One region of the Cytobacillus sp. MT66 genome, then DNA from elsewhere that is predicted to be linked to it. Evidence: riboswitches for the same ligand, from Rfam matches in the RefSeq annotation. Region 1 holds a riboswitch; each other region holds the start of a gene.
The links. Region 1 has a riboswitch for S-adenosylmethionine ahead of AC1Q59_RS13220 (O-acetylhomoserine aminocarboxypropyltransferase/cysteine synthase family protein). Riboswitches for the same ligand answer to the same signal wherever they lie in the genome.
Positions count from the first base shown of each region.

Region 2: it holds a riboswitch for S-adenosylmethionine, as region 1 does, so the genes downstream of both, AC1Q59_RS21870 (2,3-diketo-5-methylthiopentyl-1-phosphate enolase) here and AC1Q59_RS13220 (O-acetylhomoserine aminocarboxypropyltransferase/cysteine synthase family protein) in region 1, are expected to answer to the same signal.
Region 3: it holds a riboswitch for S-adenosylmethionine, as region 1 does, so the genes downstream of both, metK (methionine adenosyltransferase) here and AC1Q59_RS13220 (O-acetylhomoserine aminocarboxypropyltransferase/cysteine synthase family protein) in region 1, are expected to answer to the same signal.
Region 4: it holds a riboswitch for S-adenosylmethionine, as region 1 does, so the genes downstream of both, AC1Q59_RS00860 (methionine biosynthesis PLP-dependent protein) here and AC1Q59_RS13220 (O-acetylhomoserine aminocarboxypropyltransferase/cysteine synthase family protein) in region 1, are expected to answer to the same signal.

Region 1 covers NZ_JBXAFB010000006.1:247,330-255,408, reverse strand. The annotation lists gene sufD (Fe-S cluster assembly protein SufD) at 1-444, opposite strand, end outside; gene sufC (Fe-S cluster assembly ATPase SufC) at 462-1,247, opposite strand; gene AC1Q59_RS13225 (YuzK family famiily protein) at 1,586-1,792, opposite strand; gene AC1Q59_RS13220 (O-acetylhomoserine aminocarboxypropyltransferase/cysteine synthase family protein) at 2,029-3,345, opposite strand; SAM riboswitch class I at 3,486-3,588, opposite strand; gene AC1Q59_RS13215 (SCP2 sterol-binding domain-containing protein) at 3,675-4,016, opposite strand; gene AC1Q59_RS13210 (thioredoxin family protein) at 4,285-4,593, opposite strand; gene AC1Q59_RS13205 (toprim domain-containing protein) at 4,600-4,956, opposite strand; gene gcvH (glycine cleavage system protein GcvH) at 5,213-5,596, opposite strand; gene AC1Q59_RS13195 (arsenate reductase family protein) at 5,694-6,050, opposite strand; gene AC1Q59_RS13190 (acyl-CoA dehydrogenase FadE) at 6,231-8,015, opposite strand; gene AC1Q59_RS13185 (acetyl-CoA C-acetyltransferase) at 8,045-8,079, opposite strand, start outside.
Region 2 covers NZ_JBXAFB010000018.1:23,917-31,995, reverse strand. The annotation lists gene AC1Q59_RS21885 (TRAP transporter small permease subunit) at 1-184, shown strand, start outside; gene AC1Q59_RS21880 (TRAP transporter large permease) at 181-1,458, shown strand; gene AC1Q59_RS21875 (CaiB/BaiF CoA transferase family protein) at 1,480-2,694, shown strand; SAM riboswitch class I at 2,786-2,891, shown strand; gene AC1Q59_RS21870 (2,3-diketo-5-methylthiopentyl-1-phosphate enolase) at 2,969-4,192, shown strand; gene AC1Q59_RS21865 (2-hydroxy-3-keto-5-methylthiopentenyl-1-phosphate phosphatase) at 4,189-4,860, shown strand; gene AC1Q59_RS21860 (methylthioribulose 1-phosphate dehydratase) at 4,913-5,557, shown strand; gene AC1Q59_RS21855 (1,2-dihydroxy-3-keto-5-methylthiopentene dioxygenase) at 5,786-6,316, shown strand; gene AC1Q59_RS21850 (sugar ABC transporter substrate-binding protein) at 6,406-7,518, shown strand; gene AC1Q59_RS21845 (sugar ABC transporter ATP-binding protein) at 7,543-8,079, shown strand, end outside.
Region 3 covers NZ_JBXAFB010000009.1:176,720-184,798, reverse strand. The annotation lists gene AC1Q59_RS17080 (ABC transporter substrate-binding protein) at 1-289, opposite strand, end outside; gene AC1Q59_RS17075 (alpha/beta hydrolase family protein) at 436-1,209, shown strand; gene pckA (phosphoenolpyruvate carboxykinase (ATP)) at 1,255-2,841, opposite strand; SAM riboswitch class I at 3,151-3,265, shown strand; gene metK (methionine adenosyltransferase) at 3,630-4,823, shown strand; gene AC1Q59_RS17060 (gamma carbonic anhydrase) at 4,876-5,394, opposite strand; gene AC1Q59_RS17055 (alpha/beta fold hydrolase) at 5,552-6,358, shown strand; gene AC1Q59_RS17050 (tetraprenyl-beta-curcumene synthase family protein) at 6,399-7,502, shown strand; gene mnmM (tRNA 5-(aminomethyl)-2-thiouridylate-methyltransferase MnmM) at 7,531-8,079, opposite strand, start outside.
Region 4 covers NZ_JBXAFB010000001.1:178,778-186,856, reverse strand. The annotation lists gene AC1Q59_RS00865 (2-oxoglutarate dehydrogenase E1 component) at 1-2,237, opposite strand, end outside; SAM riboswitch class I at 2,608-2,725, shown strand; gene AC1Q59_RS00860 (methionine biosynthesis PLP-dependent protein) at 2,825-3,958, shown strand; gene AC1Q59_RS00855 (DUF3889 domain-containing protein) at 3,977-4,309, opposite strand; gene AC1Q59_RS00850 (hypothetical protein) at 4,299-4,454, opposite strand; gene AC1Q59_RS00845 (hypothetical protein) at 4,581-4,736, shown strand; gene AC1Q59_RS00840 (globin domain-containing protein) at 4,884-5,273, shown strand; gene AC1Q59_RS00835 (beta-propeller domain-containing protein) at 5,331-7,175, opposite strand; gene AC1Q59_RS00830 (hypothetical protein) at 7,353-7,481, opposite strand; gene AC1Q59_RS00825 (YwzD family small protein) at 7,703-7,843, shown strand; gene AC1Q59_RS00820 (thermonuclease family protein) at 7,980-8,079, shown strand, end outside.

The sequences.
Region 1 (8,079 bases):
AGCAGTTAAACGATGCTCATCCGCTTTAACAGCTTCTGTCATGAAATACTTTTGAAGGAGATCGCCATGCTCGCGAGCTGCCGTATAGATATCAGTGAAGATTACACCTTTATCCTGAAGCTCTTTGCCTAAAGTTAAATAAGCTGGTCTGTTGTTTCGCTGAATATATAAATTCTGTTCGGCATTTTCTGTCTTAACCAACTCCTGAACTTCCTCTGGAAGCTCAGCAAGAGAAGTATAATCCTGACTGCCGACAATATGATTTTTAAATTGTGTTAAATTCCAATTCTGGATTTTTGTTTTATCTGGTTTTGGCATTGGCAAGTTTTCTGAATTGGCAAGTGCGTTCAAACGAAATTCAGTCAGCCATGCCGGTTCGCCCATTTCTTTTGAAAAGGAGTTCACATATTCCTTATCAAACGGTAATCTTGTTTCTGTTGACATATTGATCCTCCTAACAATTACGCTTCTTGGCCAACTGTTTCGTCTTCAATGCCTAATTCTTTCTTAATCCAATCATAACCTTCAGCTTCTAAGCGCTGTGCAAGCTCTGGACCGCCTGATTTCACGACGCGTCCTTGCATCATTACGTGCACCTGATCAGGAGTGATGTAGTTAAGAAGGCGCTGATAGTGAGTGATAATTAAGCACCCGAAATCTTCTCCGCGCATTTCATTAATGCCTTTAGAAACAACCTTTAACGCATCAATGTCTAGACCAGAGTCAATTTCATCAAGAATAGCAATCTTAGGTTCAATCATCATTAACTGAAGAATTTCATTGCGTTTTTTCTCTCCGCCTGAAAAACCTTCATTCAAATAGCGCTGTGCCATGTCTGGATCCATTTCAAGGAATTCCATTTTGCTGTCCATTTGGCGGATAAATTTCATTAATGAAATTTCGTCGCCTTCTTCACGGCGGCTATTGATGGCTGAACGAAGGAAGTCAGCATTTGTCACACCGGCAATTTCACTTGGATATTGCATAGCTAAGAAAAGGCCAGCTTGTGCACGTTCATCAACTTCCATTTCTAGAACGTTTTTGCCGTCTAATGTAATACTTCCTTGTGTAACCTCATATTTTGGATGGCCCATAATAGCAGAAGAAAGTGTAGATTTACCCGTTCCGTTTGGACCCATGATTGCGTGGATTTCTCCACCCTTTATTTCAAGGTTTACACCCTTTAAGATTTCCTTACCTTCAATCTCAACATGAAGATCTTTGATTGATAATGTTGATCCTGCCATAAATTATACCTCCATAATGAAAGAAGATTTATTCATGCGGAAATGAACCGCAACCCTCTATTCTCATTTTATTCTCATTACAATCTTATAACAAATGAAAACTGTTAGCAACTCTTTCGAAGGATTCCCCGGTTAATTTGAAAAATCCTTACTTTTGCATATGTATCATAGAAAGACCGCTAAAAAAACAACCGATATTTATTTTATCCCTCTGGATAATTTTCATGTATAATCAGATAGTTAAATGAGAATACACTATAAAATTATACTCCTTTAAAATAGAAAAAGGGAACAGTTTGTTTAGAAAACTGTTCCCTTTTCTTTCTTCTTAAAAAACTTTAAGAATGAATCTTTCTTTCTATATCTGCTACGATCCGCTGGCTTTTTACATAATCTGCTTCGCGTCTTTTTTCAACTTTCATTCTGATTTCATGTTTTCTGCAATAAAGCTCATATCCAACCCTGTGTGCTCCATGCATTGCTTTTTCCATGTCACTTGTGTAATTTAAATGCAGCTGGTTAATAAAAACCAATCCTTTCATCATTGCGATTTAATTTCACGTTTTACATTCTAGCACGTGAATTCTATCTTCACAATGACGAAATTAACTGATTTTAATGGCAAATTAGTGAACATTTATCTTTAAAACGCTTTCATCCCCGCCGTTCTTATCATTTTACCGATATCCTCTAAATCCCTGTTTTGTACACAAAATTCGCCAAATTCTTTGCTGCCGCTAAAAAAGGAGTGCCCTATACAGAGCACTCCTTAATCATTATATTAAGCTTGAGTTTTTAGGGATGAAATACCTGTGGCAGCTTCAATAGCCTGCTCCAGATCATCAATAAGATCCTCAACGTTCTCAATTCCGATTGATAGACGCACAAGATCTTCTGGAACACCCGCAGCTTTAAGACCTTCTTCGTCTAGTTGCTGATGAGTTGTGCTTGCTGGGTGGATAACAAGGCTCTTCGCATCGCCTACGTTAGCCACATGTGCCCATAGCTCCAGTCCGTTGATAAATTTAGCACCAGCTTCTCTGCCGCCTTCAATGCCAAAAACTACAACCGAACCAGCACCTTTTGGCAAATACTTATCAGCCAATGCCTTATCAGGGTGGTTTTCACTTCCTGGGTACAATACCCAATTAACTGCTGGATGTGCATCTAGATATTCTACCACTTTCTTAGTATTAGCAATATGCTCCTTCATTCTTACGTGAAGAGTTTCTAAACCAAGGGTAAATTGGAACGCACTCTGCGGGCTTAATGATGGCCCCATATCTCTTAGAAGCTGTACTCGTGCTTTAATGATATACGCTACAGCTCCAAGAGCTTCGCTGTAAACAAGGTCATGGTAACTTGAATCAGGCTCTGTGAATCCAGGGAATTTTGGTGAATTCCAGTCAAATTTTCCGCCGTCTACAATGATCCCGCCCATAGTAGTACCGTTTCCTAAAAGCCATTTTGTTGCAGAATGCACAACAATATCTGCACCGTGTTCGATTGGTCGGCAAAGGTATGGAGTGGCAAATGTGTTGTCAACGATTAGCGGTATACCATTTTCATGGGCAATCTCCGCCACCTTTTCAATATCTAAGATTCGTAAACTTGGGTTGCCGATTGTTTCAGCAAATATAGCTTTTGTTTTATCAGTTATTGCTTCGCGGAAGTTTTCTGGGCTTTCAGGGTCAACGAGCTTAACGTTAATGCCATACTTTGGCAATGTTACAGCAAATAGATTGTAGGTTCCGCCATATAGGTTCGATGCTGCTACGATCTCATCACCAGCTTGAGCAATGTTTAAAATAGCAAGGGTGATAGCTGACATTCCACTGGCCGTAGCCAATGCGCCAACACCGCCTTCAAGAAGAGCAACTCTTTCTTCAAATACTGTAGTGGTCGGGTTATGAATACGTGTATATATGTACCCAGGTTCTGCTAGTGCAAATAGGTTTGCTGCATGCTCTGTATTTTTAAATTGATAGGCATTATTTTGATAAATAGGAACTGCTCTTGCTCCTGTAACCGGATCAGGCTGAAGTCCTCCGTGTACACCCAGTGTTTCAAATCGATAGTTTTTTTGTTTTTCTGACATGACAATCTCCCCTTTTCTTTTATGAAAGTAATTGGCTGAACTTCATTCATGATGCGGATTTCATGGTGCCGTTGTACTATTGCTATAAAAAGAAGAGGCAAAAAACCCTCTTCGCATAAGAAGAGGGTTAGTATGATCTCTTCTTATCTACCAGAGCAAAAATACTCTGCTGGAATTAGCACCGTGTAAAAAACCGGTTGCCGGGCTTCATAGGGCCAGTCCCTCCGCCTCTCTCGATAAGAATATTTAATTTTTATAATAATTGTATTCCTATAGGTTATAGTACCAAAAGAGTAAATATTCAGTCAAGCGAAATATTAAAATATTTCCTAAATATGTTTGCGGGGCTTTGACAGATAAAAAAGTGATTCTAAAAACAGCAGCTTTCGAAAAGTCGATGTTACCGTTACATCGTTCCAACGCATTGCATCTCTTAATTTCTCTTTTCCCGTTAGGATGGCTTGGATGCTATCCCTTGGTCCTGAAATAATAGCATCATAGATTTCATCATTGTTATTGTAATCCATTACAATTTCCCCATTGCGGACACTCAAAGGAATCCGTTCATTCTCTGCCTTAAGACATATAGAAAAAACTAAATCCTTTAACAGCTGATTTAAATGCGTTTTTGATTTTACCTCATCAATAAATGCTGCAGCAGCGTCTCTCATTTTCCCACCTCGATGTTTACATTCAACACAAGGCTTCTCTGTCCTGCCATATTCGTTCGACAAAACCGCAGAATAACCAGACCAAACTCGACACCTAATAGCAATGTTTGCCCATTTCCCAAGAAATATGTCAAAACCTAGTACTGGCTGCCGCACGCACTTTAACACTTTAAACCATCGGGGGTCAGGCCCCCGGCGCGTTAATGCGTTAAACTAACGGGGGTCTGACCCCCAGTGCGTTAATACACTAAAGGGCAGGCACGCTTGCTTATGTGAGAGCTTTTAGTTTTTCTAAGAGGAAGGGAACTGAATGAAAGGCATAAATTTTTTCGCGGATCTGCTTGTTATGAAATATGATGAGGCATGGAACGCTTTCTACTTCCCATTGTTCGGCCAAATCAGGGATATAGTTTAGATCCGTTTTGCCAATAGCAAGGTTTGGCAGCAGCTCTGCTGTGACTGAGAGCATCTTTCCTGCCACCTGACAAGTTCCGCATAATGGGGTGAAAAGATATAAGACCGTATTCTGATTATGGTTTATTTGTTCTTGAAACGTTTCCCGCGTCCATTCCTGCAATGTCAATCATCCTCTATCTAAAAACTGTGTAAATACATCAATATTGGCTCCTATTAAAACTGAAGCCAGATGGTGTTCCGGCGCCGTTGCGACCTCACGATACATCCGGTCAATATAAAGATGCTCCGCCTCCGGAAGTTCCCTTTTAAACTGCTTTCGCAGCTTTTCACCGGCTGCATCAGCATCAACCAATATATATACATCTTTATTGTAAAGCATATCGACTAACTCATCCATTTTTGTAATACCAATCGTACCGTTTGTACAAATGATTTCAACTGGTTCACTGACTATTGCCTGTACTTTTCTTTTATCCGATGTTCCTTCAACAATTATTACTTTTTCTGGTAATTCCTCGTTCATCGTCATCACCTGAGCTAAAGTTGTCGTTTTCTTACCATACCATATTCATGATTCGAGACAAAGGTGTTGAACTCCTGCCAATTTGAATAGCGTGTCCATTATTATACTGCTCATCTGGCAAATTATCCTATATGTCAATTGGCAGTTAAGTTAGGATATTGGGGTCATCTTATTTATATTTACCAAGGGAATAGTCTTCATCTTTCAAACACGAAAAAAGCCCCCTGCAATTGCGGGAGCTCCGTTCATTCGATAATTAGTCTTCTTTAATCATTTCTTCATATTGTTCAAAAGACATTAAGTTCTCCAATTCGCTTGCATCAGATGGCTCAACAAGGATCATCCATGCTTTTTCATATGGAGATTCATTCACGTATTCAGGGCTGTCGCTTAGGTCCTCGTTAACTGCAACTACCTTTCCGCTAACAGGAGCATAAAGCTCAGATACTGTTTTTACAGATTCAACGCTTCCGAAAGGCTCGTCAGCAGTTACTTCATCGCCAACCTCAGGAAGTTCTACGAATACGATATCACCAAGTTCAGACTGTGCGAAATCTGTGATGCCAATTCTAACTTGTTCGCCTTCTGTTTTTACCCACTCATGTTCTTCTGAATAACGCAATTCTTTTGGTGTGTTCATTATAACCCCTCCATTTTTCATTTTTAAATGATGATCGCGATTTTCGATCTCTTTATACATCATGGCAAAAAGAATCATTTAATTCAATTATTCTTATCTAAAGCCATGTTTTTTCATAATCCTCTTCTTTAAAGCCGACTGTTACCTTCTGGCCATCCGTTAAAATTGGGCGTTTGATCAGCATCCCATCCGTTGCCAGTATATCAAGCAGTTCCTCATCCGCAGATGTCTTGACCTTATCCTTTAGACCAAGCTCTCTATATTTCATCCCGCTTGTATTAAAGAACTTTTTTATGTCCAAACCGCTCTTTTTATATAGGTTTTCTAGCTCGCTTCGCGAAGGCGGATTATCAACGATATGTACCTCTTCATAGCCTATTTGGTGTTCCTCGAGCCACTTTTTAGCTTTACGGCATGTGCCGCATTTTGGATACCAATAGAAAGTAAGAGCCATTTCTTCACCACCAAGGTTATCATGTCCAACTTTTTTGAGAAACTTACCTTAGGACAAGTAAATCTTACCATAGAATCAGTAAAAATCATAATACTCTGTATCATTATTCTACAATGTTTTTATTTTTCCTTCTTCAGAAAAAAATTAAGAAGGCTCCCCAAAATAGGGAGCCAATCTATCTTACACTGTGAATTTTTCTGCTTCAATTAACTTTTTAGAAGCCTCACGCTTTTTAGCAATTACGTTAATCGGCGTGTGGCGGGTAAACTTGCGAAGCGCTGAAAGCATCATGCGAAGTGTATCGCCTTTTTCTACAGCAATTAGCGTTTCTTTTGCATCTTGTTCGATTTTATTAAATGCTTCCTGACAGAAAATTTGCGTATAAAGAAGTTTTTGCTGAGCTTTTTCAGCTCCATTCTTCGCCAATGCCTTTTCCGTGCGGAGAACTGCCGATTCCATCGCATAAAGATTAGCAACGATGTCTGCTATATTTACTAAAATCTCTTGTTCACTCTCTAGTTTTGGACCAAATTTTTGTGCGGCCAATCCTGCTGCAAGCAGGGCGATTTTCTTCGCGTTTTTCACTAAGTGTTTTTCTTGTGCTAGTGGCTCATCGCCTGGTTCTTCAGGCATTAACATCATTAATTCTTCCTGTAGCTGCTGGGCTTTCTCCAGTAAAGGAAGCTCCCCCTTCATAGCCTTACGGAGGAATGTTCCAGGCACTAATAGGCGGTTGATTTCGTTTGTCCCTTCAAAAATCCGGTTAATACGTGAATCACGGTAGGCTCTTGCAATTTCATATTCCTCCATAAAACCGTAGCCGCCATGCAATTGCACGCCTTCATCTACTACATAATCCAGAACTTCTGTGTTAAAAAACTTTCCAAGGGAGCACTCAATCGCATACTCTGCAATTGAAGCCGCAATCGCCTTGCCTGTCTTTGCTTCTTCATCAGATAGCTTGCTCATCCGGTCTTCAAACAAACCTACTGTACGATAGATCGCACTTTCAGCAGCATATGTTTTAGACGCCATAGTTGCCAGTTTTTCCTTTGTCAAATTGAAGGAAGAAATTGGTGTTTTAAACTGCTGACGCTGGTTTGTATATGGAATCGTAATTTCCATAGCACGCTTTGTCGCACCTAGAGCACCTACTCCTAATTTGTAGCGGCCAATGTTCAAAATATTAAATGCAATGACATGTCCGCGGCCCGCTTCGCCAAGTAGATTCTCAACAGGCACCTGCGCATCCTGAAAGATTAAGGTACGTGTGGAAGAACTTTTGATTCCCATCTTATCTTCTTCAGCACCAGTTGAAACCCCTGGGAATTCTCTTTCAACAATAAATGCTGAAAATTTGTCACCATCAATTTTTGCATAAACAACGAATACATCAGCAAATCCTGCATTGGTAATCCATTGCTTTTCACCGTTAAGAACGTAGTGAGTTCCCGCTTCGTTTAATTTTGCGGTTGTTTTAGCTCCAAGAGCATCAGATCCTGAACTAGGTTCTGTCAATGCATAGGCAGCAATCTTTTCACCAGTAGCAAGGGCTGGCAGATATTTTGCCTTTTGCGCTTCATTTCCGAATAAGACGATTGGCAGTGAACCAATTCCAACATGCGCTCCATGGGTAATAGAGAAGCCGCCGGCAACCGACATTTCCTCCGCGATCAATGCTGAGCTGACTTTATCCAAGCCTAAGCCGCCGTATTCTTCTGGTACGTCAACACCTAATAATCCTAGCTCGCCAGCTTGCTTTAATAGTTTTATGGAACGGTCGAATTCATGCTTTTCCAGGTATGACACCTGCGGCAGCACTTCATTCTCCACGAATTCCTTTGTTGTTTTAGCAATCATTTTATGTTCATCAGAATAATCTTCTGGTGTAAATACCTGCACATATGTTACATCTTCTATTAAAAAGCTTCCGCCTTTAATGATTTTATCAGTTGTATTTGACATTTTGTTTTTCCTCCATTCTTTGGTTAAAGCTACAGCAGCTCAAATACGCCAGCAGCACCCATTC
Region 2 (8,079 bases), on a different contig from region 1:
TTATGGCTTTAAGTTTACACTGAATGCATATACACGAGAAATGGCATCACCGACGCTTTTAGAGGTTCCGCTCTGGATTCCGTATTCATTTATTCCATTAGGAGGCGTATTATTAGCCCTTGCCGCGATATGTGCAATTATAAAAATAGGCATCTCTCCTAATATTGAGGAGGGTATGAAATGATCTCATTAAGTTCAGTAGCTGTTTTAATCGGAGTTCTATTTCTTTTGCTGATAATCGGTGTACCTATTTCTTTTGCCCTGGGTTTATCAGGGATAATTACCATAATTACTATGATGGATACGATGTATCTAAATCAGATACCGTTAACACTGTATGGATCGTTATCCGAGTTTATTTTTGTGGCTATTCCTCTGTATGTGCTGATGGGTGAAATTTTATTTCAAGGAAAAAGCGGTCAGCGCCTTTTTTCTGCCACTAAAGCTTGGATGCACAATTTCAAGGGGGGAACAGGGGCAGCAAGTGTTATTTCCTACACCTTTTTCGCAGCCATTGTTGGCTCTAGTATGACATCTGTACTAACCATTGGGAAAATTGCTATTCCTGAAATGATTAAGGAGAAATACTCTAAAGAATTGACCTATGGATTGTCTGCCATTGGCGGATCCTTGGGCATTCTTATTCCTCCAAGTATCCCGCTTATTATTTATGCATCATTAAGCGGTGCGTCACCGGGGAAATTATTTATGGCTGGGATCATCCCAGGACTAGCCATTGCCTTATTATTAATTATTTGGGCTATGATTAATGCACCCAAAACATCGGAACTCCCAAGTCTTGAATGGACGGAAAGAAGAAAAATCACCCTATCCGCTATCCCCGAATTTCTTTTGCCTATTTTAGTTTTAGGCGGAATTTATGCAGGGATATTTACACCGACTGAAGCCGCTGCGGTAGGGGCTGTTTATGCCTTATTTATTACTCTATTTATTCATAGAAGCATCAAGTTTAAAGACATTTTACCCATTTTGGTAGATTCAGTTAAAACTTCTTCCATGCTTTTATCTATTGTTCTTGGGGCATTGGTATTTGGAGCAGCACTTACTTTGATTGGTCTACCTCAATATCTTTCTTCAGCAATTATGGATCTGGACGTTGCCCCTTGGGTGATCTTGCTGATAATGAATTTGATTTGGCTTATTATGGGATTTTTCCTTGAGGTAGTATCCATCATGTTAATCACAACACCTATATTCTTCCCGATTGCTGTGGCATTAGGATTTGACCCAATATGGTTCGGGATTATCATGGTTCTTAATATGGAATTAGCCGTGATTACACCGCCAATCGGCATGAATTTATTTGCCATAAAGTCTTTGGTTCCAAACGAAAGTATGGGCACGATTATCAAAGGCACCTTGCCATTTTTAGTATTTGTAGTCATTGTACTTGCCCTTGTTTGGATATTCCCGTCAATTGCACTTGTTCTAACTTAAATAGGAATGGAGGAGATTCAAATGACAGGACCATTGCATGGTGTCAGGGTAGTGGATATAACAACAAACATTTCGGGACCCACGCTAACAATGATTTTAAGTGATTTGGGTGCAGAAGTAATCAAAATCGAGCGCCCGGGTTCTGGGGATGAAACGAGAAAAATGGGGCCGTTTAGGGAAGGAAATGACGGCTCCTTCTTTTTACAGCTAAATCGGAATAAGCACTCGATTGTTATTGATTTAAAGCAGGAAAAAGGAAGGGAAATAGTTAAAAGATTTATTGAAGATGCGGATGTATTTGTTGAGAACTTTCGCTATGGAAAGGCTGAAAGTCTTGGGTTAGGGTATGAACAATTAAAATCTATTAACCCGGGTTTAATCTATGCTTCTATTAATGCTTATGGCTTAAAGGGCCCTGATAAAGAAAAGCCTGGATACGATGCCATTATTCAAGCTAATTCAGGTTTGATGGGGATTAATGGGGCAGCGGATAGTGATATGTCGAGAATTCCTGTATCGATTTTGGATCAAGGAAGCGCCTTATGGGGTGCCTTGGGTGTTGTAAGTGCATTACTCTCCCGCAGTCAGACGGGAAAAGGGCAAAAGGTTGATACGTCCCTTTACGAAACAGGCTTATTTTGGGCTAGCTACCACCTGATGGCCTATCAGTTTACGGGCAAAGACCCTGTTAGAATGGGCTCCAACCATGCTGCTTTTACACCTTACGGGGTATTTCAAACAGGAACACAGCCAATCATGATTGGAGTTTCAAATGATCGATTATTTGGTAAGCTGTGTAAAGTCCTTGGAAAGCCAGAATGGGTAAATGATCCAAGGTATCAGAATAATCCGAAGCGGGTGCAAAATCGGCATGTGCTAAATTATGAGATTGAAATGTTATTAAAGGGGCATACGGCAGAATACTGGATTGACAGGCTTGATAGAGAAGGGGTACCTGCTTCGATTATAAATAAAATATCAGATGTTGCATCAAGCAAACAGACAGAGGAATTAGGGATGTTCCAATCTGTTGAACACTCGATTATTCCAGATCTTTCACTAATTCGTTTGCCGCTTACTCTATCAGAAAACAATCTATCCATTAGAAAGTCCCCTCCACTTTTAGGAGAGAATACACGCAGTATCCTGGCAAATCACGGATATGACGGAGCAGCAATAACTCAGCTAATTGAAACTGGGGTAGTAAGTGATATCGTTCAACAAGGCACATCCTGATTTGAAAAGTATTTAAAAATATATTGACAGTGATTAAATGAGATGGCATAATCCTTTATATAATTTGAATCTTATCAATTAAATAAATGTTTTCTTATCAAGAGCAGGCGGAGGGATGAGCCCTATGAAGCCCGGCAACCGACTCAAGTGTTGAGCACGGTGCTAATTCTCACAACGGTAACGTTGACAGATAAGAAGTCGTTTTTTTCGTGAAAACCTCTTCTTATTTGAAGAGGTTTTTTTGATGGAATTTTTTATAAAAGGGGGATAAACATTGAGTCAAGTTACAGCTGTATACCGATTAATTGCTGACAGGGAAAGCTTGCATAAAAAGGGAGAAGGTATTGCGCTGGGATTAACGGTTGGTTCTTGGACCGATCTTCCCCTGCTTGAACAAGAGCAACTAAAAAAGCACAAGGGCCATGTAGAAAAAATCAAGGAAATTGGCGAGGATCCTTCTACAGGAAAAGTGATTGCCGAATTTCATATCAGCTTTCCTGGAGGCAATTATTCACATGACCTTCCAGCCATTTTAACAACCGTATTTGGCAAGCTGAGCTTAGATGGTGCGGTAAAATTAATAGATTTAAAGTTTGATGATGAACTGTTAAGAGGATTCCCTGGACCAAGATTCGGAATCAATGGAATCCGAGAAAAGCTAAATGTCTATGATCGTCCGCTTGTGATGAGTATTTTTAAAGGGGTCATTGGCAGAGATATGAACTATCTCCTGGATCAGCTGCGGGAGCAAGCACTAGGCGGTGTAGATTTAGTTAAAGATGATGAAATTCTTTTCGAAAATGAGCTAACCCCATTTGAAAAAAGGATAACCGAAGGAAAGAAGGTTTTGGACCAAGTATATGAGGAGACCGGCCATCGCACTTTATATGCTGCGAATCTTACAGGAAGAACCTTTGACCTCAAAGAAAAAGCCCGAAAAGCAAAGGAATTAGGCGCAGATGCCTTGTTATTCAATGTCTTTACTTATGGATTGGATGTGCTTCAGGCTCTAAGGGAAGATGATGAAATTGGCTTGCCAATAATGGCTCATCCAGCATTTAGCGGTGCTTTTACATCTTCAGAAAAATATGGGTTATCCCATTCACTGTTACTTGGAAAATTAGTACGTTTATCCGGTGCCGACTTTTCTTTATTCCCATCACCATACGGAAGTGTAGCATTGGAGCGGGATAAGGTTATTAAAGTAAAAGAGGAGCTAACAAAAGATTCTTCTCTGAGGAGAGCTTTTCCTGTACCATCTGCAGGAATTCATCCAGGATTGGTACCGCTTTTAATATCAGATTTTGGAAAAGACTGTGTCATTAATGCAGGCGGCGGGGTTCACGGACATCCGCAGGGGGCAAAAGGCGGCGGGAAAGCTTTTCGCCAGGCAGTCGAAGCTGTACTTAGCAGCATTCCATTAGATCAAGCAGCACAGTATCCTGAACTTCAGGAAGCTATTAAGCTTTGGGGATGGAAGGAGCCTGTAAAATCATGATTAAGCCTGTTATTTTCTGCGACTTCGATGGCACGGTCACAAAAAAGGACAATATTATCAGCATCATGAAGCACTTTGCTCCGCCAGGATGGGAGAAATGGAAGGACGGGGTGCTATCCCGTTCGATTAGTATTAAGGAAGGGGTAGGAAATATGTTTTCCCTTCTTCCTTCCGCATTGAAAAAAGACATTATTGATTTTGTAATAGACACGGCAGAGATAAGAGATGGATTTGGTGAATTTATTCAATTTGCGAAAAAACAAAGTATTCCGATCTATATAGTCAGCGGAGGCATTGACTTTTTTGTTAAGCCAATGCTTGAATCTTTTGCTTCCATCGATGGGATTTACTGCAACGAGGCAGATTTTTCAGATGAAACAATAAAAATTCATTGGCCTTATGATTGCGATCGGCATTGTCCAAATCAAAACTGCGGCTGCTGTAAACCAAGCCTGATTCGAAGATTGGCTGGTGAGGATTCCCATGTAATTGTTATCGGCGATTCAGTGACAGATGTAGAGGCAGCAAAGGTAGCCGATACAGTGATTTCGCGGGATTACTTGTCGAAGACATGTGATGATATGTCCATCCCGCATCATTCATTTGAAACGTTTTATGATTGCATCAACATTTTAGAAGACCTGCAAAAAAGTGCAGTTGGAAAATAAATGGAAGGACAAGGGGCCTGTCCCTCTGTCCTTAAGAAAGGAGGAAAAATAGATGAGTCTCATTGTTTCTCGACTTCAAGAACTGTCTGAGATTAAGGAAGAGTTAGCTGAACGGGATTGGTTTATGGGAACGAGCGGCAATTTAGCGATTAAAGTTCAGGATGATCCGCTTCAGTTTTATGTGACGGCTAGCGGAAAGGATAAGCGTAAAAAGACAAAGGATGACTTCCTGCTCGTTGACGGGTGGGGAAATCCTGTTGGAAGCACAAGTGTAAAGCCTTCGGCTGAGACTCTTCTTCATTGCGAAATTTACCGCAAGAGCAATGCCGGCTGCAGTCTCCATGTCCATACGGTTGCTAATAACGTTATTTCGGAGTTATATGGCGATCAAGGGCAGGTCACATTTAAAGGGCAGGAGCTGATTAAGGCCTTTGACCGATGGGAAGAGGATGCAAAATGGGCTATTCCAATTATCCCTAACCATGCTCATATTCCAGCACTCGCAGAAGCACTTGCTCCGTATGTAGATGATGACAAAGGGGCAGTCCTGATAAGAAATCATGGAATTACGGCTTGGGGCAAAGATGCCTTCGAAGCAAAGAAAGTACTAGAAGCATGCGAGTTTTTATTTCAATATCAGCTGGCGCTCATGCAAGCCAAAGCCTCGCTTAATACAAAGGCAACATTGGGTTTTTAATATTTTTAATTTTGGCTATGTTTAAGTTGAATATTGGCTATAAGCGCTTAGTTGATTGGAGTGGAAGGCGCGAAGACTCCTGCGGGAGTGCGGGACAGGGGAGACCCCGCAGGAGCGTTAGCGACGAGGAGGCTTCCCGAACCGCCCTAAGGTGCGCGTTGCGCCTGGAACGGAAATCAACGGCTAAGTATCAGAACCATAATCTTACATTAATTAGGAGGAATTAACATGACAACAATTAAAATTCAAGGAACAAACGAAATAATTGAAAATCAAGAGGAAGTGATTTCTTTTCTAAAGGAGCAGGATGTTATTTACGAACAATGGGATATTGCCAAATTACCTGCAGATTTACAAGAAAAATATATTTTAAGTGATGAAGAAAAACAAGCCATTTTAGCTGCTTTTGACAATGAAATAAAGGATATTTCTGCCCGCCGCGGATATAAAGCCTGGGATGTTATTTCCCTTGCTGAACATACGCCAAATCTAGATCAGCTTTTAGAAAACTTTCAGCGCGAACATCATCATACGGACGATGAGGTTCGATTTATCGCAAGCGGCCATGGGGTGTTTATCATCCAAGGAAAAGACGAAAGGTTTTTTGAGGTTCATTTAAATCCTGGCGATCTTATTTCCGTTCCCGAAGGTGTACGCCATTACTTTACATTAGCAGAAGATCGCAAAGTGGTTGCTGTACGAATCTTTGTTACGGAAGAAGGATGGGTGCCTGTTTACGAGGAAACCACTGCAGGCTGATTTTAAGTAACCCCTTTAGCCCATCAGGTAAAAAACTAGGCTTACCTGATGGGAATGTAGAACAAAATGAAAATAAGGGAGTAAATAAAATGAGAAAAGTACTAAAGAATATAGCGATTTCCAGCTTGGCCTTATCGCTGCTATTAACTGGATGTTCTTCAGGAGAAAAAGCGTCAAAAGCAGAGGAAAGCAAGAATACAGCCATCGAGAATGTCCCAGAGAGATTTGCCAATGGGGATGAGGTGAAAATTAAGGTCATCCGCAAAATTGGCGGGGACGATCATACAGCGCAATTTTTGGCCGGCGCGAAAAAAGAGGGAGAAGATCTTGGGTTTAAAGTAGATGTATTCACAGCAAACGGTGATTCTGCCAAATTCCATGATGCAATCGCCCAAGCAGCTAACCAGGATTACAATGGTGTCATCATTTCGCATGGTGATGATGCTGCTACTGCAGATGCCGTGAAGGGCCTTGTAGAAAAAGGAAAAGAAGTAGTTGCCTTCGATTCCATCGATGAATTAAAAAATATTGAAGGTGTGACACTGACTTCACAGGATGATCAAGCTTTAGCTACCTTGGCATTAGACCAGCTAATCAAGGATTTTGATGGAAAAGCAAACATTGCCTATCTATGGGTAGATGGATTTCCGCCAATGGTTCGCCGCAATGCGGTCTATGAAGCTAAGCTGAAAGAAAACCCTGAAATAAAAGAGCTTGAAAGATTCGGAGTAGCATCTGCTGATACATCAGGACAAACACAGAATGCTGTGCAGGCGATGCTGAATAAATATCCAAAAGGAGAGCTTGATGCCATCTTTGCAACATGGGATGCCTTTGCTATTGGTGCTGCCCGTGCCATTAAAGAGGCTGGCCGAGAAGAAGTAAAAATCTATGGAATTGATGTTTCAAACGCAGATTTGCAAATGATCCAGGAAAAAGGCAGCCCATGGCAATATACAGCTGCAGTCGATCCAGCGCTTATTGGAAAAATTGATATGAGAATTTTAGCGAAAAAGCTTGCTGGTGAGGACACTCCACAGGAATATGCCTTAAACGCTAGCCTGATTTCTCAAAAAGAATTATCAGCATCGCAAAACCCTATAAATATGGAAAGTTTGTCAAAGGTTATTTCCGGCTGGGGTGAATCAGCGGATTTTGAAGAAGACTGGATGAAAAAGCTGAAAGAGCATTATCAGAAATAATGGCCAGTTTTAACAGTGAAGGGAATGACTGCAGCAATGATTGAAATGAGAAATATCTCAATTGATTTCCCTGGTGTCGCTGCTTTAAAAAATGTGCATTTTCAAATTGAAAAAGGTAAAATCCAGGCGCTGATTGGCGCTAACGGCGCGGGAAAATCAACCCTAATGAAGGTGCTATCAGGTGCCTATGACCACTACCGTGGGGACATTTATTTTAACCAGAACAAAGTAGATATCCGAACGCCTAAAAAAGCAAAAGAGCTTGGCATACAAATGGTCTACCAGGAGGTTGACACGGCCTTAGTTGGAAATTTAACTGTCGGCGAGAATATTATGCTTGAACAGATGGTTCATCAAATGGGCAAAAGACAATGGATTAATTGGAAGACGGTTCATAAAGAGGCTGCTAATATTTTGGCAGATTTGAAGGTTGATATTCCAACCAATAGGCTTATCCAAGAACTTACATTAGCCGAAAAACAAATGGTTGTGATAGCAAGAGCCATTTCCAATCAGTGCCAATGCCTGATATTAGATGAACCGACCGCCCCATTAAGCCAA
Region 3 (8,079 bases), on a different contig from region 1:
CATAGACATAAATAGAAGTTTCCGAGCCGACAAGAGCAACATCGATGCTGTCAGACAGCAGCGCAGTCATCGTCTTATCTCCGCCGGCAGTCGTTGTCAGCTCTACCTTAAGCCCTTCTTCTTCAAAAAAGCCTTTGGAAAGTGCAACATATTGCGGGGCATAGAAAATAGAGCGAGTTACTTCGCCAATTTTGACTGTTTTCATTTCACTCTTACTACAGGCTGCCATGGATATAATAAGAATGGACGCTAGCAATAAGGAAATACTAAATTTCAGCCATTTTTTCACAGAATGACCTCCCTAATAAAAACATGTTAAGCTTTAAAGCCTACATTATCGTATGAATGGGCTAAAAATGTGTGAATGCCCAGATGATAAATATTTTTTACAGAAGTAATTTCTGATCATTTTGTCCCAATAAGGAGGTGTATAAGGTGGGCTTAATCATTAAAAAGAGACGTTTCCCTTCGCCGAATCCACATATTAAGCTGTCAATTGTGACTTATCAATCGGGTGATTTGAAAGTATTAGGGCTGCTGGCTGAACCAATCGATGAGGGACTTTATGATGGACTGCTTTATTTGCGGGGCGGAATTAAAAGTGTTGGACAGGTAAGGCCCGGACGTGTTGTGCAGTTTGCTTCTGAAGGGTTTATTGTTTTTGCTCCTTTTTACAGAGGAAATCAGGGCGGAGAAGGGAATGAGGATTTTGCAGGTGACGACAGGGAAGATGCATTTGCAGGATATAACCTCTTACAATCACACCCGAATGTGAAGGGTGTTCACCTATTCGGATTTTCAAGGGGCGGTGTGATGGCACTGCTGACAGCCATACAATTTCCTGAAGCTAAATCCATTGTTACATGGGGCGGGGTTACCGATATGTTTCTTACATATGTGGAACGAAAAGACTTAAGAAGAATGATGAAAAGGGTTATTGGAGGAACACCAACAAAGTATCCAGAACGCTATGAATTCAGAACTCCGCTGTATCAGTTGGAAAACCTGGAGGTTCCCGTCTTAATCATACATGGAAAGAAGGATCAAAACGTGTCTGTAGAGCATGCCTATCGGCTGGAAAAACGATTAAAGATGCTTGATAAGAAGGTAGAAGCTTGGTATTTCAAGGATTTCACCCATTACTTTCCGCCTGCAATTAACCGAAAGGTCGTCAAAGACTTATCGGCATGGATGAAAAGCCATATATAAAAAAAGGAATTGCCGCAGATCGGCAATTCCTTTTTTACAATGGGATTAAGCGGATGGTCCGCCTTTTTCAATAATCTCTTTAGAAACATTAGTAAACTTTTTGAAATTCTCGCGGAACTTCCCTGCTAATTCTTGTGCTTTTGATACATAAGCATCCTGGTCTGCCCAAGTTTTGTTTGGCTGAAGCACTTCATCAGGAACACCTGGAACATGCAATGGAATATCGAGGCCGAAAATTTCATCTTTTATTGTCTCAACATTGTTTAATTCGCCTTCTAATGCAGACTGAATCATTGCGCGAGTATATGGAAGCTTCATGCGGTTTCCAACACCGTATTCTCCTCCGGTCCATCCTGTATTAACAAGGAACACCTTCGCATTATGCTCATCAATTTTCTTGCCGAGCATTTCCGCATACTCTGTTGCAGGAAGCGGCAAGAATGGAGAACCAAAGCATGTAGAGAATGTTGCTTCAGGTGAAGTAATACCACGCTCTGTGCCTGCCAGCTTTGATGTATAGCCGCTTAAGAAATGATACATAGCCTGCTCTTTAGATAATTTTGCAATTGGAGGCAGTACGCCAAAAGCATCTGCAGTCAGGAATACAATAGTATTCGGCTGTCCGGCGACACTAGGATCTACGATATTATCAATAGCTTGAATCGGATATGCCGCACGCGTATTTTCTGTCAGTGTGCTGTCATCATAATCAGCCAGACGTGATTCAGTGTTTATTACTACATTTTCTAAAACAGCGCCAAAGCGGATAGCATCGAAAATTTGCGGCTCTTTTTCACGTGAAAGATTGATGCATTTTGCATAGCAGCCGCCTTCAATATTGAAAACACCGTTCGGAGACCAGCCGTGTTCGTCATCTCCGATTAAACGGCGGTTTGGATCTGCTGATAATGTTGTCTTACCTGTTCCGGATAGACCGAAGAATAAAGCTACATCCCCTTCAAGTCCTACGTTTGCTGAACAGTGCATTGGCAGAATGCCATTCTCAGGAAGAAGATAGTTCATGACAGAGAAAATAGATTTCTTAATTTCTCCGGCGTATTCAGTACCGCCAATAAGTACCGTACGGCGTTCAAAGGAAATGATGATAAATGTTTCAGAAGCAGTTCCATCCACTTTTGGATCTGCTTTAAAGTTAGGTGCTGAAATCACAGTGAATTCTGGTGTGTGCTCTAATAATTCTTCATCAGTTGGACGAATGAAAAGCTGATGGGAAAATAGATTATGCCATGCATACTCGTTAATAACCTGAATAGCGAGGCGATGTTTTTTGTCTGCGCCTGCAAATCCCTTGAAAACGAATACCTCTTCCTGTTCTTTTAAGTAGTCGACCACTTTATCATAAAGCTTGGAAAAGGTGTCTTCAGATATTGGCCGATTCACGCTTCCCCAATCAATTTTATCCTTAGAAGCTGCTTCTTCCACAATATATTTATCTTTAGGTGAACGTCCTGTATATTTACCGGTTGTTGCACAAACAGCGCCGGTTGAAGTCAATGATCCCTCTTTACGATTTAATACCTTTTCCACAAGCTGAGGAACAGATAGTTGAATTTGAATATTATTCCCTTTTAATAATTCAGTTAATTTATTTGGGATGCTAACAGAATTCATGGAATAAATACCTTCCTTTTTCCAAAATTATTTTTTGATACCGTTTTCGTATAAATAGTATAACACATTGGGATAATTAATCTATACTAATAATTGAATTTTTCTTGAAAAAATTTCATTAGCCTTATAAGGCTAATATAAGACATGAATCAGCTCAATTACGTTAATTAATGTACCATAATAATTAGCACGATACTAGGAAACAACTGGGAGTAACTTATTTATATAAAAGAAAAAACTAAAATTTCATAAAGATTTTATTGACATCTTTTTAGGCGATACGTTATGATTTTACCTTGAACGGATACTCTCTTATCCCGAGCTGGCGGAGGGACAGGCCCAATGAAGCCCAGCAACCTGCTTAGGTTTTTTTAAGCAAAGGTGCTAACCTGCTGCAAGGACAGGATTCCTTGAACGATAAGAGTGAAAGGCGCGAATCGTTTTGACTTCAACCTTTTCACAATGAAAAGGTTTTTTTGATGCAAAGAGGGGAATATTTTTTCTACTTTTAAAATTGTCCAGCTTCAGCGCCTAGCCCCTCGAGTCATAAGCCAAGCCGTCATGAAGGTTAAAGAGCAACCTTCCTGTCGTCTTGTCTTAGGGCCCGCAGGATGCGGGTCATGCAGGCGTTGCCACAGGACGTGGCGTTCATAGCCTGCGAACATTAATCGGGGCTGACCAAGGCGCTTCCGCTTTTCTAGTAATAAAAACCCTTCGTTAATTTCATACTAATTAGGGAATGAGTTCCGTATCAAATTGATATTTATATATATTAAGGAGGAAATCAGGTGTCAACAAAACGTCGTTTGTTTACTTCTGAATCAGTTACTGAAGGTCATCCCGATAAAATTTGTGACCAAATCTCTGATGCCATTTTAGATGCAATACTAGCTAAGGATGCAAATGCCCGTGTTGCTGCGGAAACTTCAGTCACTACGGGATTGGTGCTGGTTTCGGGCGAAATCACTACTTCTACATATGTAGATATTCCAAAAATTGTTCGTGAAACGGTAAAAGAAATCGGCTATACTCGTGCGAAATATGGATTTGATTCTGAAACATGTGCGGTATTAACTTCTATTGACGAACAGTCACCAGACATTGCTATGGGTGTTGATAAGGCTTTAGAAGCACGTGAAGGCCAAATGAGCGATGAAGAGATCGAAGCAATTGGGGCAGGAGACCAAGGATTAATGTTCGGTTATGCGTGCAACGAAACCAAGGAGCTTATGCCATTGCCTATTTCTTTGGCACATAAGCTGTCACGCCGTTTGACAGAGGTTCGCAAAGAGGATATTCTTCCATACCTTCGTCCAGATGGAAAGACACAGGTAACCGTAGAATATGATGAAAATAATCAGCCTGTCAGAATTGATACCATCGTTATTTCTACTCAGCATCATCCGGAAATTTCCCTGGAGCAAATTCAGAGAAATATTAAAGAGCACGTGATTAATCCTGTTGTTCCAAAAGAACTTATTGATGACAATACAAAGTATTTTATCAATCCTACAGGACGCTTTGTTATCGGAGGACCTCAAGGGGATGCCGGCTTAACAGGACGTAAAATCATTGTTGACACTTACGGCGGCTATGCTCGTCATGGCGGCGGCGCTTTCTCCGGAAAGGATCCAACAAAGGTTGACCGCTCAGCTGCCTATGCTGCACGCTATGTTGCAAAGAATATTGTTGCAGCCGGCTTAGCGGATCGTGTAGAAGTGCAGCTTGCCTATGCGATTGGTGTTGCCCAGCCTGTTTCCATTTCCATTGATACTTTTGGAACAGGAAACGTAGAAGAAGATGTACTTGTTGATCTTGTCCGCAAACATTTTGATCTTCGTCCAGCAGGAATTATTAATATGCTGAATCTTCGCCGCCCAATCTATAAGCAAACAGCTGCTTATGGACATTTCGGACGGACAGATATTGATCTTCCATGGGAGCGCACAGATAAAGCTGAACTTCTTAAGGGAGCATTATAATAGAAATATTAAAAGCGAGAGTACTTTATGTATCTCTCGCTTTTTTAGCATTTTATTTTTCTGTTTGTAAACTTTTATAATATTGGGCCTTCTCCGCATATTCCCGATTGACGCGCTCCATTTCTTTAATATCCTCAGGTGTAAGTTCGCGGATGACTTTGGCTGGTCTGCCGAAAGCAAGGGTGTTAGGCGGGATTTTTTTCCCCTGCGGGACTAAGCTTCCAGCACCAATGAATGCACCTTCCCCAATTTCTGCTCGGTCAAGGATGATTGATCCCATGCCGATAAGGGCTTTTTTTCGTACAATGCAGCTATGCAGGATAACCTGATGGCCAACAGAGACCTCGTCTTCTAGAATAAGAGGATTGTTAGGGCTTTGGTGGAGGACGGAATTATCCTGGATATTTACCTTCTTTCCAATAATAGTTGGGGCTACATCCCCTCTAATCACACTGTTGAACCAAACGCTGGATTCATCACCAATTTCAACATCTCCGGTGATGGTTGTGAAATCTGCAATAAAAGCAGATTTGGAAATTTTTGGATTTTCACCTTTATATGGATAAATCATCACATGCACTCCCATCTGTTTTATTTGATTTTAGCATAATGTCTTTTTAAATAGGAAAAATTGCTTTTTTTCAAGATTAAATTATGATGAAATAATCCTACTAAGATATACTTTATAATAAGGATTTGTTTCAACTTTAGGTTTTAGGAGGAAGATTATGTGGAAATGGGAAGCTGAAGGAGAAGCAAAAGCTGTCATTGTCATGGTCCACGGTGCGATGGAGCATCATCGCAGATATGGCTGGCTGATTGAAATGTGGCGTTTAGCAGGCTTTCATATCATTATGGGTGATCTTCCGGGTCAAGGGATGACAACAAGATCCAATAGAGGGCATATCGATTCTTTTGATGAATATATCCATGAGGTGAAGGACTGGATTCAAGCTGCCTATCAGTTTAATTTGCCTGTCTTTCTTTTAGGCCATAGCATGGGCGGTTTAATTTCTGTACGTCTGATGCAATTAGAAAGCCTGAATATATCCGGAGTCATTTTATCCTCCCCATGCCTAGGATTAATGAAAAAACCGTCCAAGCCAATGGATCTGATCTCACATGTATTAAATATCGTTGCTCCCGCCATAAGAGTGGATTCAGGACTGACTGTTGAGATGGCTACACGCAATGATGATGTGCGCGAAGCAGATTTAAATGATACGCTTTATGTGACTAAGGTTTCAGTCAGGTGGTACAGGGAACTAATAACAGCGATGAAACTGGCTTTTGAAGATCTTGATAAAACACAAAATATCCCGATGCTGGTCATGCAGGGCGGCGAGGATTTAATTGTTAATAAAAAAACCGTCAATGAATGGTTTAATCTTGTCCCTTTGTCCGAAAAAAGGTTTAAAGAATGGCCGAAATGCTATCATGAAATCTTCAATGAACCGGAAAGGGAAGACATTTTTGAGTATGCAAAGGATTTTGTCATCAGCCAATTAAAAACGATTGGGTATTATATTGAGTAATAAGCAAACCTAGCTTTATAGGATAGGGAGGTGCGGTAATATGGGTGTTCCTTCAATGCCTGTCAGTTTAATGTCTAGTGTTTATCGAAAAGTGCTGCCAGAGGTCCATAAGGAATTAAGTTACTGGAAAAAAAGAGCGGGAGAAATTCCAGATCCTGAATTGAGAAAACAAGCACTCGCCAGCATTAAACATAAAACCTTTCATTGTGAGGGCGGAGCAATTATGTCTTTAATGGCAAAAGAAAAATATGCTGCAGCTATTAAATTTATTGTGGCCTATCAGACAATCAGCGATTATTTGGATAATTTATGTGACCGGAGCACTTCACTTGACCCCGAAGATTTTACTGCCCTTCATGAGTCCATGTCAGATGCTTTATCAACAGACGCTATGCCGAAGAACTACTATCGGCTGCGGATGGAACAGGAGGACGGCGGCTATTTAAATGAATTATCCGCCGTCTGCCGGGAGGTCTTAACGGAAATTAAGGTCTATTCAGGCATTAAGGAATACTTGCTTGAGTTATGCAGGTATTATTGTGATTTGCAGGTACATAAGCATGTCAGAGTGGAAGAGAGGGTTCCAAGGCTTCAAGAATGGTACTCGAAATATAAAGGAAAGATTCCAGAAATGGAATGGTATGAGTTTTCAGCCTGTTCTGGTTCAACATTGGGAATTTTTTGCCTGATCTCCTATGCGTTAAGAGATGACTTTCAGCTGGAATACGCAGAAAAAATTCGCAAAGGCTATTTTCCATACATACAGGGCCTGCATATTCTGCTTGATTATTTAATTGACCAAGAGGAAGACCGTGCTGGCGGGGATTTAAATTTCTGTTTTTATTATGAAAGCGAGGAGAAGCTTTTTCGCAGGTTAAAACATTTTGTCGAAGAAGCGGACAAGCATACCCAGGGGCTGCCTCATAAACGCTTTCATCAGCTAATCAATCGAGGGCTGCTCGGTCTTTATTTATCAGATGAAAAGGTCCGCAAGCAGAGAAATGTAAAAAGGCTGGCGAGGGACGTCATTAAAACAGGCGGGTTTATTAGCTTTTTCTTCTATTTAAATGGCAGGGCCTACCGCGGCTTGCAAAAATGGGTACCGCAAAGCCTTGTATCAGCTATAACAGCGTGGAATCGATAAAAAAGATGAGCAAGGCGGAAAACCTTGTTCATCTTTTTTCAATTGCAATAATAAATGGCGGGCTATTCTTTTGATTAATAAATTGATATTTAAGAACATGTACATCCTTCTGATCTAATTGGGCAACATAATTCAGAAGGTGATCTCGTTCAATCTTTCCTTCTTCATGTCCATGATAAATGACTAGTACAATAAGCCCGCCTTGTGCCATAATGGGCAGCAGCTGGCTGATTGCTTCGATGGTTGTATCAGGCTTTGTCACAACTGTTTTATCACTGCCAGGCAAATAGCCTAAATTAAATATAGCTGCTGATATTTTTCCATGATGACCTTTAGGAATACATGAATGAAGCTGCTCATGACCTTTATGAAAAAGAGCTGCTCTATCTAAAAGCGAATGTTCTTCGAGGCGTTTTTTCGTGTTTAAAACCGCATCCGGCTGGACATCGAAAGCGTACACCATACCAGTTGAGCCAACAAGATTAGCTAGAAATAAGGTATCATGTCCGTTTCCCATGGTAGCATCAACGGCAATATCCCCATTTGAGGCAGCTTTTCCAAGCAGGTTCCGGGCAAA
Region 4 (8,079 bases), on a different contig from region 1:
TTTTCAGCTGCCAAAGTTAAGAATCTTTCCAAACGGGCACTCGAGTGCTCAGGACCTTGACCTTCATAACCATGCGGCAAAAGCATAACAAGTCCGGATTTTTGTCCCCACTTTGCCCGGCCAGCTGCGATAAATTGGTCGAAAATGACTTGGGCAGAGTTAGCAAAATCTCCGAATTGTGCTTCCCAAAGAACTAGTGTTTCTGGAGCAAACACATTATAGCCATATTCAAATCCAAGAACAGATGTTTCAGATAATGGACTATTATGCACAGCAAAGGACGCCTTTGCTGATGATAGATTATGCAAAGGTGAGTAGGATTCTCCTGTTACATGGTCATGCAGCACAATATTTCTATGTGCAAACGTACCGCGCTCGGAGTCCTGTCCTGTTAAACGAATTGGTGTGCCATCCTTCAGAATGGATGCAAATGCTAAAGTTTCAGCGTGTCCCCAATCGATTTTAGCTGTTCCGTCCAGCGCCTCTAATCTTCTCTTAAGGATTTTTTCAAGCTTGCTGAACACCTTAAATCCTTCTGGGAAAGCTAACAGTTCTTCGTTTATTTCTTTTAGATCTGCCTCAGGTACAGCCGTATTTATTTTCGGAAGTCCTTTTTCAATAATTTCTGGAGGATTCATAGATGGGGTGTCTGCTTTTTCATTAGGCACCTTTCCATGAGCTTCCTTAAGTCGGCTTGTCACACTTTCCTCAATTTCACGAATCGTCTCTTTCGTTATAAAAGATTGATCTGCAAGTTTTTGAGCGTACACTTCCTTAACAGAAGGTTTGTTATTAACGATATTGTACATTAACGGGTTGGTTGTCATCGGCTCATCCATCTCATTGTGTCCGAATCTTCGGAAACCAATGAGATCTATTAAAAAGTCTTTTTTAAACTTTTCACGGTATTCCGATGCAAACTTGGCAGCAGCAATACAAGCTTCTGGGTCATCCGCATTCACGTGAAGGATTGGTATTTCAAATCCTTTTGCCAAATCACTGGCATATCTTGTAGAACGGGAATCACGAGATTCGGTTGTAAATCCGATCGTATTGTTAGCAATAATATGAATGGATCCGCCTGTATTATAGCCCTTTAGCTGACCAAGGTTCAATGACTCTGCCACAACGCCTTGGCCAGGAAAAGCAGCATCACCATGAATGACAATGGAAAGAGCAGTACGGAAATCAGTTTTTGGATACCCTTTTTCACTGCGGTCATCCTGTGCAGCACGGGTATAACCTTCAACAACTGCATCCACAAATTCAAGGTGACTTGGGTTATTGGCTAGAGTTAATCGCGCAACAGTCGTATTTTCGTCTTTTATTTTCTTGTCTAGTCCTAAATGATATTTTACATCCCCTGTCCAGCCAAAACTAATTCCGATTGATCCTTCAGAAGGAACTAGGTCTTTATTAGGAGCATGCTGGAACTCTGCAAATATCATTTCATACGGTTTACCAAGGACATGTGCCAAAACATTGAGGCGTCCGCGATGAGCCATCCCAATATTAATGGTATCTGTACCTTTTGAAACAGATTCAGAAATAATTTGATCAAGCAAAGGTATCATGGAATCTAAGCCCTCAATGGAAAACCTCTTTTGTCCAACATAAGTACGATGAAGGAATTTTTCAAACTCTTCAACTTCCGTTAATCTCTTAAGGACTTTTGTTTTTTCATTAGTGCTTAATTTTACTTTTAAACCACTAGATTCAACTTTGCGGCGTAGCCAGTCTTTTTCGTTTTCGTCATATACATGATGAAATTCAAATGCAATTGTATCCATATATATACTTTTTAAGTATTCAATCGCATCAAATCCATTAAGAAGGACAATTGGTGCATCCTTGCAGATGATGCCTGCTGGAAGCGCTCGCAAGTCTGCTTCTGTTAGACCATATTGCGAAAGCTCAAAAAGATTCTTTTCCGGTTCATGATCCTTTAAGGGATAGATATCTGCAGCCCTGTGGCCATATGTACGGATGTTATCTGCCAGCCTTAATGCTGCTAATGTTTTTTCTAATTGTGCAGGTGATGCAGTGTCTGCATCTGTCCCCATTGAAGACTCTGTTTCTACCACAGGTGCTCCATATGTTTCAAAGTAGGCCTTTAGTTCTGGGTCGATTGATTCCGGATCTTGCAAAAAAAGCTCATATTGCTCAATTACATAGCCAAGGTTTGGGCCAAAGAAGTCTTGATTTAAAGGCCTTCCACCACTCAGCGGCTTTTTCATGGAAAATAACCTCCATAACAACTTATATTATTTGAGAAAAGCTCTAGCCCTTATCCCCTTACTAGATAAATAAAAGAATAATAATATTTTTCAGAGGATAAATGTGTCCTAAGACATTTTACCACTTTAAAGTAGGTTATTCAAAAGGTTTTTAATATTTATGCAGTGAAAATTATGCACTTCCGATACAAGAGAAAATATATATACTGAAAAAGTAATTTTATGGATTAAACCGGTGATTTTTTAAGTTACTCTTTTTTTCTTCCTTATTATATTCAAATCATGCTAAAAGATAAAAAATTGCAGATAAAAAGGATTGCATTTCATTTCGTCCTATTGTATTCTTTAAGAAAATTAAAAACTTTTAAAGTTCTTATCCAGAGAGGTCGAGGGTTCAGGCCCTAAGACGCCTCAGCAACCTTCAATCATAAAACGATTGAAAAGGTGCTAATTCCTGCAAGTTTCTAAAGAAGCTTGGAAGATAAGAAGAATGGCGATTCTTAACCGATAAGTCTTCTTCTTAAAGAAGGCTTTTTTTCATTTCATTTTGAGGTGAAATTAAGCCGAGAAAAAGGAGTGCGATAAATATGTATAAGCATGATACCATACTCGCTCAAATCGGCAACCGCAGTGAAACACTAACTGGAACAGTTAATCCGCCAGTATATTTTTCGACTGCCTATCGTCATGAAGGGATTGGCGAGTCAACTGGCTACGATTACAGTCGAACTGGAAACCCTACACGGGCAATCCTCGAAAAAGCCATTGCAGATCTGGAGGAAGGTGACCAAGGATATGCCTGCAGTTCTGGAATGGCAGCCATCTTTACTGTCCTCTCAATCTTTAAATCCGGTGATGAGATTCTTGTTTCAAAGGATTTATATGGCGGTACATATAGACTTTTTGAAAAGGCCTTTAAAAAATGGGGAATAACATGTAAATATCTAAGCTCGTTCTCACCTTTTGAGCTAGAAAAGGAAATAACAGATAGTACTAAAGCGATTTTTCTGGAAACCCCTACTAATCCTTTAATGGAACAGACAAATATCGCTGAAGTTGCTGTTTTTGCAAAAGAGCATCAGCTTTTGCTTATCGTTGACAATACTTTTTTTACCCCAATACTGCAGAAACCGTTAAAACTCGGTGCAGATATTGTCATTCATAGTGCAACAAAATACCTTGGCGGTCATAATGATGTATTGGCAGGGCTCATCGCTGCAAAGGGAAAAATATTATGCGAACTGCTTGCTTTGTATCACAATTCGGCAGGGGCGGTATTAAGTCCGTTCGATTCCTGGCTGCTCATACGGGGAATGAAGACCCTCTCATTAAGAATGGAAAGACATGAAAAAAATGCAAAAGAAATTGCCAGCTATTTATTGAATCATGAAGCAGTCACAGATGTTCTTTATCCGGGACGCGGAGGTATGATCTCATTTCGCATCAAGGATGAAAGTTGGGTTAACCCTTTTTTGCAAAACCTATCCCTGATTAGTTTTGCTGAAAGTCTAGGCGGAGTTGAAAGCTTTATTACGTATCCAGCCACACAAACGCACGCAGACATCCCAGAAGCTGTCAGGATGCAGACTGGAGTATGCAACCGGTTACTGCGATTTTCTGTTGGAATTGAGGATTCTTACGACTTAATCGAAGACTTGAATACTGCCTTTGCCAGTATCTTAAACAAGGAAAGAAAACAGATAAAAGCTCTTGATTTATAACAAGAGCTTTTATCTGTTTTATGTAGCTGATTGCCTTGTGCTGATTTTAATGACTTTGTCGTTTTTTGGATCAAAATCAATATCAATATAGATTCCAAATTCCTGCCCCGCTTCTTTAGCCCATAGCTTAAATCTCTCTGTTGCAATATTTCCTTTATCCTCTCTGCCAATATGCAAGTAATCAACAATATCAGCGTTTGGATATTTTTCCATGGCTGTTTCCATAGCAAGTCTGCCCCATTTAGCATATGGTGGTGCATCAGGCTTGGCATACAGGGTTTGCGGCGAATATAGACATAAAAGAAAAAGAACATTTAGGACGGATAAGCCTATTTTAATTTTAAAATTCATTGCTATTTTCCCCTGCATTATTTTCAAACTCTTCCCGCATTCTTTCCTCTTCTTCCATAACTGAAATATAGGCTATCTGTTCTTCCAATAAGTGATGAAAAACATCTTTATCCTCTTGGCAATTAAATCCCTTTTCTTTGTTCATACTAAGGTCTGCCTCCTAAGAATGTTTTTTCCTTATCATTTGAATTTACATATAGCCTTATTCAAAATTCTCCGCTCGAATAAATTTGCAGTAATTCCTGCATTCTATAAACGAGGAGGTGCGGTGATGGATACTGGTGTTCCAGAAATGCATCATTTGAAATACGATCCTATTATAGCTTTTACAACAGATTCCATTGTGACAAATACAGATCTTGATGCTGAAAGTTCAATTGGCACAACAAAGGAACCTGAGGAAAATGATTATAATCCATTTGATTGATGTAAAGCATTGCCGTCAAACGAGGCAATGCTTTCTATTATTTTGAAAAAAATAATATTTATTGAACTGTGATATGAATCACAAAAAGCCGTATGTGATATTATTATAATTAATATAAATAGAGGATTAAATAGGACGGTGATTTAAATGGATTATAAAATTAACACACTTTTTGGAGAGATTGGCGGAGCTGAAACATTGGAAGAACTAGTTAATGCCTTTTATCCCCGTGTATACGCTGATGATGATTTAGCTCCATTATTTGTTGGCGACATGGAAGAAATTAAAAGAAAGCAGCGAATGTTTCTATCGCAATTTACTGGGGGACCCGCCCTATACAGCGAAGAGTTTGGGGCGCCAGCTATGCGCTATCGCCATATGCCCTTTGAAATTACCCCTACGCGTGCTAAAGCCTGGCTTCGCTGCATGAAGGAAGCTTTTGAAGAAATTGGATTAGATAAAAGCCCTGCGGGTGAAGCTTTTTATTCCAGGCTGACACAGGTTGCTGGGATCATGGTTAATTCCGAGGATCAATAGAAATCAACAGGGGGCTTCTCTCGCATATTTTGCGAAAGCAAAAGCCCCCTTTCATTTCTACTTTATTGTCCATTCACCTATCTCCTGAAACGAATTCAGATCATAGGCGCTGATTTTATCAGGTGATAAAGCGTACATAGCATCACCGATATAAATTAGTCTATCAATATTATTTTCCCATTCTTCATAGGGTATTTTTTCTTTTTGATGTGTAATTTTTGTTTTAAGGCTGAACCCTTTAGTTAAATCAAGTTTGTACACATAAGCTCCTTGGAAGTTGAATTCAGACTCATATGGACTATTTTTCTTATTTTCATAAACCGCAATTGGGAATGCGATCACGTTTTGTTTCTTATTAAATAATAAAGCTTTATGATCATAGTTTAATGGGGAGTACGTTCCCCTGCCTCCTATGATTTCTGTGAATTTTTCCTTTGGATTGGCCATGTCAGTTACGTCAAAAAGTGAAATCTTTACACCATCAGTTAGAATAATTGGCCGATCCCTTATACCTTTCCCTGATACCTTCGTATCATGGCCAAAACCAATTAAGTGGTTTTCATCATATGGGTGAAGATAATTACTAAAGCCCGGGATTTTTAATTCACCGAGTACTTTAGGATTTTTCGGATCTGAACCGTCTATAACAAACAGCGGGTCTGTTTCTCTAAATGTGACAATATAGATCCTGTCATTCATAAAGCGGGCAGAATAGATCCGCTCCCCTCTCGCTAAATTCTCAAGCTTGCCAACTTCATCGAGGTTTTCATCCAGAATATATAGATTATTTGCTGACGGCCGATCTTCATCCCAAACAAAGCCATCTGTTGTAGCGATGCGAAAGTATCCCTTGTACTCGTCCATTGAGAATTGGTTTAATATTGTTCCCTTAATGTCACTTGAACTGTGAAAATCAACTTTCATACCGTTGATTGAAAATTTATAGACCGTTGTTTGCGGCTTACTGGACCTGGATGTTTCGATCATCCAAGGAACAAATTTATTGACGGCAAGATAAAGATTTTCCTTAGACATATATAATTGATCGCCGCTGCCTACAAATGCTGTAACCTGCATTTTTGTATTCGGATTCTCTAGATCAATAACAGCAATGTTTGTAAAATTAGTTTCTTGCGACTGCGGAAAATACTGAATATCCTTGTAATCAGCTGCCTGAGCCTGCGCTCCCTGCTGGGAATCATAATAACGCGGTCGAAGGTCTATTTCAGCATTCTCCTTAAGAAGCCAAATATCGGGATATTTATTGGCAATGAGATATACTTTGCCGTCCATAAGCCTAGAAGAGACCAATGTACCTTCTATATCAATTTCCCTTAGTTTTTTTGGATTCTTCTTATCTTTGACATCATATATAATCGCCTTGGTTGTTTCATGGATAGGCGCAATCCCTATGTCTTTTCCTTTGCCGTGGGTTGTATTGGTCATTTTTTCATAGCTATGGCCCATGACAATTAAAGAATTTTTATGCAAAAAAAGCTGAGTCGGCGAGAATGATGGATCATACGTAATGAGTGCATCTAGTGTCATTTCGCTGGCCGGGACAGCACGTATCAATTGCAGCTTGCCATCCTTCACTTGGAAGATATGTGTACCGTCTGTTTTTACGGTATCCCCCTCATCGATCCCCTCAACCTGAACATTCGTATTTGAAAAATCTTGTGAACTGCCGGTATCAGCCTTTGAAGATTCTTCACTTGCTGCAGCGGATTCCTTCCAGATAGATTGTTTCATCCTCTTTTCTTCTTCTTTTAATCTTTTAAGAAAGTAAGCATTTAAAGCTTCCTTAGATTCAATGCTTGCGATATCCCCTGCTTCAGTTATTCCAGAATCTGTCACTGCGGAATAAGACGGTTTGAAAGTTATCATTGTGATCAAGGTCATGATAATGAACAGGACCCCGCCAAACAAAAACCATTTTTTCTTGATAAAACATCACCCCTTTAATGACTTTGACGCAAAGGGGGTTCCAATTGTTACAATTGTTATCAGTTATTTCCAGTATATGTGTTTAAACAAAAAATCCACTCATGCGAGTGGATTTTTTGTGATATTGTATTTTTACCAATCCTGTGTGAGCTCAAGTAATTTGTCAATTTCAATTTGTCTGATCATATACCCTAAATTATCATCCGCCATTTCTTCTGTCGCTTCCAAGAGTTTGTCAATATCGGTAGGAATTAAACGCATACATCAGATCTCCTTTTTGAAAAATACATTCAAATATTTACAAGATCATTCGATGTTTAGTTCCCTGTTTTTGGGGGTAGTAAACTAAAAAAATATTTCTTTATAAAAGATTCAGCAAATGCCCCCAGGCTTTAAGTCACAATTAAAGTTGACGGTTAATATACTGTAATGATTTTTATCCTTGAGTCTGATGACATTAATATAATAGAAGGTGTTAATGGATGAACCGGCAAGTAAAATCCTATGAATTTGCTAAGGTTTTACAGCAGGCTTTAAATAAAGGACAAAATGAACACCAAATAACCGTTCAAGAGCTCCTGAAAGAGCTCATTCACCAGCTAGAGCCCATCATCAAAAAATGAAGCATGGAGGTGCAGCTCCTGTTTCATTTTTTGATTTCTAGCGCATATATTTGTTAGAAAATTGTAAAAAGTGGCGAGAAATAGCAGTTATATGGTAATATAGATTACCGTATAAGGTTACAGGAGGTACATAAAATTGTATAAAATAAAACGGGTCTATATCCTTTTGATTGGCTGTTTGATATTTAGCGCTTTTCCAGCCCTATCACCTGCAGCCAGTGAGAAAGCCTCTACTA